Regions from separate parts of the Filomicrobium sp. genome, predicted to be linked through region 2. Evidence: predicted binding sites of a transcription regulator. Region 2 holds the regulator's gene; the other holds the start of a gene.

Region 1 (4,424 bases), on a different contig from region 2:
AGTTTCGCCCAGTAAAGGCTGTCACAATGTCGGGAAAGCCTGCAGAGATGTCATCGCCGGTTCGGGAGAAGAGACGGACCTCTCCTATCTGGGCTGCGACTTGAACGCGGATTCCATCCCACTTCCATTCTGCGAGCAGATCGTCGGGATCAAGTTTCGTGCGGTCTTCATCCTCGATCGGGTGTGCGAGCATCATCGGGCGGAAGACGGGACGTCCGCCCGGGTCGGGGCGTGGTCCATCGCCGTTTAGCCAGTCGAACAATGCGAGGTAGGGAGCGTCAACTGCGTGCCAGGATTCCTCGATTTCAGAAACGGGCTGCTCGAAGGCTTGGGCTAATGCGAGTTTTGCCAAGCGCGCTGATACGCCAACACGCGGGGCGCCACCGAGGAGTTTGAGAAGTGCAAAACGGCTGGACGGTTCAAGCGCGTCAAGCAGCCCTTTCAGGATTTCTGCGTGGCTCGAGTTGGGTGCGGTCGCGAACGCAGTGACAACGGAGTCAAGAGTTACTCTCGCACCATCGCGTTGGTATTCCGGCCGATCCGGCCATAGCAGTGCGACCGTTTCGGCCGTGTCGCCAACGTAGTCCCGCGACAAGTGATACAGGACCGGATCGACTATATCGGCCAGGATTTCTGGTAGGATCCGCCTTAGTGGGACCCGCAGAGGGAGCCCATCCGTTAGTGCGGCGAGTGCCCAGCCTCTGTCGGGGTCGGAGGTGGTCAGAAAGTAATCCGTCAGCAGAGACAGTTTGCGGTTGCGGCTTTGCGTGAAGGCAAGGCTGTCAACGAGGTTGGCAAAACGCTGCATATGCCCCCTACTCCGCTTCGTCCTCGAAGCCAACCAAGGCGAGCGCCTTGGCCTTGACCCCCATTTGAGACAATTGATGCACGAGGGCGTCATCGCGTCCGTGCGTGACCCAGATTTCCGCGGCGCCGGTTTCTCTGATGGTTCCGATCAATTCCGGCCAATCCGCATGGTCAGATATGACAAGCGGCAGTTCGACGCCGCGTTGCCGGGCCCGCGCACGGATCCGCATCCAGCCACTGGCGAAGGCTGATACCGAATCGGGAAAGCGACGCGACCAGCGATCTCCGAGCGCAGATGGCGGGCACATAATGATGCCTTGTGCGGTACCGCCCGGTTTTTCCGTATCGACGACGCGTAAGTCGCCGAGATCGTGGCCTAGGTCCTTATAGAGATCGCAGAGGCTGACGAGGGCGCCGTGCAGCCATATCGGATCATCGTAGCCTTCTTCACGCAGGAGCTTGATTACCCGCTGGCATTTGCCCAGGCCATAAACGCCTACAAGGTGCGGCCGGTCGGGTTCCAAGCGCAGGGATGCCAGCAATCGCTGAATTTCCTTTTGCGCTACTTCATGACGGAATACCGGAAGTGCGAAGGTCGCTTCGGTGACGAAAACATCGCAGTTTATGGGCTCGAACGCTTCGCACGTCGGGTCTGGGCTGCGCTTATAGTCTCCCGAAATAGCAATGCGACTTCCTTGATACTCGAGTACGACTTGGGCGGATCCCAATATGTGGCCCGCGGGCACGAGTTTCAGGTCGAGACCATTGATACGGTGTGTTTCGCCGTATGCGACCGTTTCGAACCGGCCGACGGCATCGGGACCGTAGCGGAGGCGCATGATCGCTGCGGTTTCGCTCGTTGTCAGAACAGCGTCATGGCCTGCACGGGCGTGATCGGCGTGACCATGGGTGATGACGGCGCGCGGAGTGGGGAGATGGGGATCGATGAAGAAATCGCCGGGTTCGCAATACAGACCCGCGTCCGTTGGATAAAGCCAACGTTCTGCGATGTGAGCCGAGTGTGTCATTACCGAGGGACCAAGTTTGCGTATCAGGCGTCTTGGCTCACTAAACGCGTGAGAGATGCCGGTGGTTCGGTAATCTTGAAACGGATCTTTAGGCGATGATGTCGGGCAGTAACTGATCTTCGATGACTTGGATGCGATCCTTGATTGCGAGTTTTCTCCGTTTCAGCCGTTTGATCAGAAGTTGATCGACCGCAGCCGAGCTTTCGAGCTCAACGATTTCCTCGTCGAGTGCCCGATGTTGCTCTCTCAACTGCACAAGTTCCTCGCGGAGTTCTCGTTCGCGTTCCCGCTGCATTTCACCACGCCGCTTGAGTTTGCCGCCATCAAACACGGCGCGCGCAATATTGTCGCGTTTGCACGATTTCGCAAGCCGTGAACGCGGTTTCTGAGGGGGACCCGAGGCTAGCTAAAGCAGCAATCCGGTTGGGGATAATGTAGGTGCCACCTCCCTTTCGGCGTATTTCGATAGAGACGGGCAAAACTGTTTAACGGCAATTAACGGGAGCGGTAGGGTGGACATAGACAACATGTCACCTATCTGTCACGATAACCATGCCTGAAACCTCAAACGGAGGGTCACGATGTCGCTTGAAGGTCATCTCGCTGAGCTCACAGAGAAGCACCGCCTGCTCGACCGACAGATAAGTGATGAATTGGGGAGACCAGGGTCTGATGACCTGCAGATCAGACGCCTCAAGCGCGAAAAACTGAAGATCAAGGAAGAGATCGAGCGTTTAAAACACGTTACACGCCATTGAAGTTCGAAGCCCCTGTGCGATGCGCCGGGGCTTTCTATTTTTTGCGGATGAACTGATGCGGGGTAATGGTTGCATCGGTTGAATTTCGCTATCGTGCGGTGAGGCGAAGCTGGCCGACATGTAGCGCGTAGCGTCACGTGGGTTCGTTGTGCCTGACGACTGCCCGGTGTGATCGGCTGGCGCTTGCAATCGCTGTGTAATTCGGAATGCTCCTTCAAGAGCGCGCTGTTGATTCGTGGCGCGCGTCAGATGGATCTTGAGGGATGCCCGCACCCAATCCAGTTCGACAAAGAGCGGCTCGCGATAAGCTTGCCGGCCTGTTCGCACACCCATCCAGTGTCTTCATCATTCACTATGCTTGTCAGAGTTTCGATGCGGAAGAGGCGCTGGGGTCACCGTGTGTTACAGCCATAGCGGCTCGGCATCTGGAAAGCGGCGAAACTAGCGTCTTTTCGATTCATATCGAGGCCGAGCTACGAAGGCTTGGTCCGATCCAGGTTCTGAGTCGGATCGAAGAGCTCGAATGCGCGATGCTTGCCAAGTTTTTCGATTTTCTGGCGACCAATCGCATGATGCGGTTCGTGCACTGGAATATGCGCGATGCGATGTACGGTTTTGCCGCTGTCGAACATCGCTATCGGGTGCTCGGGCGAGAACCGTTCTGCTTGCCTGAGTCGCAAAAGCTCGATTTGGCTCGCCTTCTTATTGATATGTACGGCAGCGCTTATGTCGAGCGGCCTTATCTGGAAGGGCTTGCGATACGGAATGATCTCGCACTTCAAGGCTTTCTGTCCGGCCCGATCGAAGCAGAGGCATTCGAGCGGGGCAACTATGCGCTCGTTCAGCGTTCTGTGTTGGCCAAGGTGCGGTTGCAGTTCGATATCCTGCATCTTGCCCACGATCGGACGCTAAAGACACGCGCGAATTGGTGGACGCTGAACACGGCGCGCTTGCGAGAGGCCGTTGAGCTGTTTGAGGACAACCCAGTGAAAGCTCTGGCGGGCCTTGGCTTTGCGGGATTAAGCGCGGGGTTTCTGGTTATCTGGCGGCTGTTCTAGAGACCGCCAGTTAGTCAGCCTTCGCAATATCACGCAGTTTGAATTTCTGGATCTTTCCGGTGGGAGTCTTCGGGATTTCAGAGAAGACGACGTAGCGCGGGCACTTGTAATGAGCGAGCCGCTCGCGGCACCATGCGATGATGTCTTCCGCCGTGGTGGATGTCTCCGGCTTCAGCTCAACGAATGCGCAGGGCGTTTCACCCCATTTTTCGTCGGGCTTCGCGACGACGGCGCAATACGCGACAGAGGGATGTTTGTAGATCACGTCTTCGACTTCAATCGAAGAGATGTTTTCGCCGCCGGATATGATGATGTCCTTTGAACGATCCTTCAGCTGGATGTAGCCATCGGGATGCAGGACACCAAGGTCGCCCGAGTGAAACCATCCACCAGCAAATGCTTCTTCGGTCGCTTCGGTGTTTTTCAGGTAGCCTTTCATGACGATGTTGCCACTGAACATGACCTCGCCAAGCGATTCTCCATCCGCGGGAACCTGTTGCATGGTCAGAGGATCGAGCACCGTGAGTCCTTCGAGCGCAACGTAACGGACACCCTGGCGTACGCGCTTTTGTGCGATGGCTTCCGGGCTGAGATTATCCCACTCAGAATTCCACTCGTTGATTGTTGCCGGCCCGTAGGTCTCGGTGAGCCCATAAAGGTGCGTTAGATCAAAGCCTGCTTCGACCATGCGGTCGAGAACTGCCTGTGGTGGAGGTGCTGCGGCGTGATTGAAGGCGACGCGGTGGGTAATTTCGCGCTTTTCATCCGGGTTT
Region 2 (4,424 bases):
ACATGTGGGCGAGTTCCGCCGAGCGCGGGTTCGTCGAGCGAACGATGGGCGCGACGATTGTCCTGCTGATGTTCCTCTTCGTGATGAACGCAGCGGCCGTCTACCTGCGGCGCAAATTCGAACGGAAATGGTAATTGAGATTGGCGGCTGATATGGAACAGATTGCAACCAGCACAACGGCGGAAACCGCACCTATGAGCGGCGTCGCCAACGGCGAAGCTCCAAAGGTCACGGCGCGTGATGTTTGCGTTTTCTACGGTGCCAAGCAGGCTCTGTTTGATGTAAACCTCGACGTTCCGCGCAACTCCGTGACGGCGCTGATTGGCCCCTCGGGCTGCGGTAAGTCAACGTTCCTGCGCTGCTTAAACCGCATGAACGACACGATCCCGATCTGCCGGGTAACTGGTAAGATCGAACTCGATGAGCAGGACATCTACGATCGCGATCTCGACGTCGTGGAGTTGCGCGCCCGCGTTGGCATGGTCTTCCAGAAACCGAATCCATTCCCCAAGTCGATCTTCGACAACATTGCGTATGGGCCGCGCATTCACGGCCTCGTTCGCGACAAAACCCACCTCGAAGAGATCGTTGAAACGAGCCTTGAAAAGGCGGGTCTCTGGAAAGAAGTCAAAGATCGCGTCCATGAGCCCGGTACGGGCCTCTCGGGCGGCCAGCAGCAGCGTCTCTGCATTGCTCGAGCCATCGCCACGACCCCAGACGTTATCCTCATGGACGAACCCTGTTCGGCACTCGACCCGATCGCAACAGCGAAGGTTGAAGAACTGATCCATGAACTGCGCCAGAACTACACGATCGTAATCGTGACGCACTCCATGCAGCAGGCGCGTCGCGTCTCGCAGAAGACGGCGTTCTTCCACATCGGTTATCTCGTGGAAGTGGGCGATACAGAGCAGATCTTTGAAAACCCGCAGGACAAGCGGACTCAGGATTATATCATGGGACGCTTCGGCTAAGCCTAAACTGGCCGGGAACTGACCCGCGATATTGGCGGCGAGACCCCAGGGGGGTGGTTTGCCAAAAGGAGAAGAGCGATCATGGTCGGCGATTCATCGCAAACCGTGAAATCTTACGAAGAGGAGCTTGCCCTCCTCGACAAATCGATAGCCCAGATGGGTGGCTTGGCTGAGCACGTCCTCGGCCTTGCCTTCGATGCGTTGGAGCGGCGTGACCCGCATCTCGCCGAGAAGGTGGTCGAAACCGATCGGCAGATCGACGCCCTCGAGCGGGGCATCGAGGCGAAAGTCGTCGCGATGATCTCCCGGCGTCAACCGAGCGCTGGGGAACTCCGCCATATCCTCGGGGCCATGCGTATCGCGAGCGATCTCGAACGCATTGGCGATCTCGGGAAGAACATTGCAAAGCGCGCGCACGCCATCGCCAGTCAGCCCCATCCCAAGCCGTTGATCACGGGGCTGCGTCATATGGTGGAACTCGCGCTCAGCCAGCTTAACGACGTTCTCGATGCCTACGCGGAGCGCGATGCCGAGCGCGCGCTTGCGGTCTGGCGCGATGATGAGAAACTCGATGCTGTCTACAACTCTTTGTTCCGCGAACTCCTCACCTACATGATGGAGGATCCGCGCAACATCGGGATTTCCACGCATCTTCTGTTTGGCGCTAAGAACATTGAGCGCGTTGGAGATCACACAACCAATATCGCTGAGACCATCCAATTCTTGGTCAGCGGCGAGGCCATATCCGACGATAGGCCGAAGAGTGACGACACCAGTACGACGCTGATCACGAGTCAGGGTGCAGTAAACGGGTCGCATACCTAATCGCTCAATGACCGGAAAATTGGATCATGTCAGCTAAGGTCTTGATCATAGAAGACGAACTTCCGCTTGCTGAACTCCTCCGTTACAATTTGGAAGCCGAGGGCTATCGGGTCAGCCACGCCGAAACCGGTGAGGAAGCAGAGATTATGGTCTCTGAGGAACTGCCCGATCTCATGGTTCTGGATTGGATGCTACCGTCAGTGTCAGGCATTGAGCTGTGCCGTCGGATGCGGTCCAAAGCCGAGACGCGTAACGTCCCCATCGTCATGCTGACCGCGCGCGGCGAGGAAGCTGACCGCATTCGTGGTCTCTCTACCGGCGCCGACGACTACGTGGTCAAGCCCTTCTCGCTTCCTGAACTGATGGCACGCGTGAAGGCCATTCTGCGGCGGGCTGCACCGGAACGGACGGCCGAGGTTCTCCGCGTAGCCGAGGTCGAACTCGACCGTGCCGCCCACAAGGTGTCTCGCGGTCTTCGGGAAGTTCGCTTGGGGCCGACGGAATTTCGCCTCCTCGAATTTCTTATGGAAAGTCCCGGGCGCGTCCTCTCCCGTTCGCAATTGCTGGATGGCGTCTGGGGGCGCAACGCCTTCGTCGATGAGCGGACCGTTGACGTCCACATCGGAAGATTGCGCAAAGCGTTAATCCGCGGCAAAGAGCGCGACCCTATTCGCACGGTGCGCGGCGCTGGATACGTGTTCGGTGAGCGCACAACCAATCGCCAGTTTCACTTTTGACGAAAGATTACAACGCGGGACCAACATTAGGATGATGTGGGCTCCCGCGTGGCACATTATTGATTGCTTTTTAATTTCAATGCCCAGGGCAGGTGCGCCCGGCGTCTAAAGCCGTTTATTAGCGGCAATCAGCAAGCTTCTTTTCCGCCTGAATGCCCAATGAACACCATATTGCATGCGGGTTCAGTCGATCTCTGCCATTTTTCTCCTCCATGATCGTCGCCGGTAACCATGAGGCGCACTTTTTGTTCGTTCGGGACGCTGGTCATCAGTCGGAAATTCTGCGCCAGCGACGGAAATCACCATACCTCTGACGTTAAGCAGAGCGAAAGTGATGGAGGGGAAGGAAATGCGGCTGATAACCCGCGCAATTTCGGGGCTTATGATCGTCGCCGTTACCTTGGGACTATTGGGGGTCGCGGGGTGGCGTGTGCATTCAGTGATGACGGCCGAGAAGTCAGGCCGCAAAATGCAAGCCCGAGAGCGCGAGTTTTCCGTGCAAGGCGGTCAATTCGAAGCGCAAGATTTAACGCCAGTCATTACTGCATACGGCCAGATTCACGCGTGGGAGACGCTGGAAATCCGGGCCGCTGCGTCCGGGCCAATCACTGAGATCGCTGACAATTTCCGCGACGGTCGCGCAGTCGAGGCTGGTGAATTGTTGTTCCACATTGACCCCGATACGGCGCAACGGCGCGTCACCGACGCCGAGGCTGCCCTTATGCAGGCGCGCTCCGAACTCGCCGAAGCCGAGGCCGCTTTAAGCTACCTGCGAGCCGACGAAAATCTCGCCCGCACTCAACTTGACGTTCGGAAAGCGGATTTAGAGCGCAAGCAGCAACTCCATAAGAAAGATATCGTAACAGCCGCCACGCTGGACGAGTCGACAATGGCGGTCTCATCCGCTGAACAGTCGCTCGCGGCGAAGACGCAGGCAATTGTAGCGGGTGAAGCTCTCAATGATCGCGCACAAAAGAACCTCGAGCGCGCTGGCATCGCATTGAAGGATGCCGAACGCGCGCTGCGTGACACAAGCTACCGCGCACCCTTTGCCGGCCGTTTGACATCGGTCGCAGCCACCCTCGGCCGCCGCGTCTCGCAAAACGAAAAGCTAGCCGACCTTATTGATCCCACCGCTCTGGAGGTTTCTTTCCGCGTGCGCAACAGCGAATTTGCGCGCTTAATTGATCCGAACGCGCCAGATAGGATCCTCCGCCAGCCCATCAAGGCACGTCTGGATCTGCAAGGCTATACGGTCGAAGTTGAGGGCGTTCTCGATCGGCCTGCTGCCGTCGTTGACATCAATCAGGGCGGGAGGACTGTGTTTGCGCGCTTGAAGGGCGTCGCATTGTCGGCGTTGCGTCCAGGTGACTTCGTCACCGTCGAGGTTTTTGAGCCAAGGCTACAGAACGTTGCTCTGGTTCCTCACTCCGCTGCCACTGAAGATGGGCGCATGCTTATTATCGAGGGTGATCGCCTCGCAGAGGTCAAGGTCGACATTAAACGCCGTCAATCGGACGGTCTCATCGTCAGCGGCTTTCCGGCGGATAAGAGCTACGTGATCACACGCATGCCCTATCTTGGTCCCGGCATCAAAGTGAAGCCACCAAGGCAGCAACCGAAGGACGGCAGCTCAGACCCCGCGATCGCGGCCCTACCTCAGCCCGACAACCTGGTCGCACTGAGCGAAGAGCAACGCGTCGCCCTGATCAAGCATGTTCGCAGCTCCACGCGCATGTCGGAACAGCGTCGCAAGGAAACAATTGAGGCACTGTCCAACGCCACCGCGCCGAAGGACCTGGTTGATCGCCTGCAGCGGCAACTCCAGCGTCGGGAGAGCCGCTCATGAGCGCGCACAATGCACCCCACGATCGCGGCGGCATGAGCA

The links. The regulator PhoB, encoded in region 2, activates phosphate uptake and scavenging genes when phosphate is short. The targets are predictions, from matches to a motif close to TGTCATNNANCTGTCAT.
Region 1: K5845_RS05095 (YdcH family protein) is a predicted target of PhoB. The motif match lies at 2,364-2,380, and genes of this name have one in related genera.

What each region holds. Positions count from the first base shown of each region.
Region 1 is NZ_JAILWT010000002.1:293,685-298,108, reverse strand. It holds gene K5845_RS05110 (cisplatin damage response ATP-dependent DNA ligase) at 1-808, opposite strand, end outside; gene K5845_RS05105 (ligase-associated DNA damage response exonuclease) at 816-1,835, opposite strand; gene K5845_RS05100 (YdcH family protein) at 1,924-2,130, opposite strand; gene K5845_RS05095 (YdcH family protein) at 2,417-2,593, shown strand; gene K5845_RS05090 (hypothetical protein) at 2,857-3,651, shown strand; gene K5845_RS05085 (acyl-CoA synthetase) at 3,662-4,424, opposite strand, start outside.
Region 2 is NZ_JAILWT010000001.1:537,248-541,671, reverse strand. It holds gene pstA (phosphate ABC transporter permease PstA) at 1-134, shown strand, start outside; gene pstB (phosphate ABC transporter ATP-binding protein PstB) at 195-974, shown strand; gene phoU (phosphate signaling complex protein PhoU) at 1,056-1,799, shown strand; gene phoB (phosphate regulon transcriptional regulator PhoB) at 1,826-2,536, shown strand; gene K5845_RS02435 (efflux RND transporter periplasmic adaptor subunit) at 2,886-4,385, shown strand; gene K5845_RS02430 (efflux RND transporter permease subunit) at 4,382-4,424, shown strand, end outside.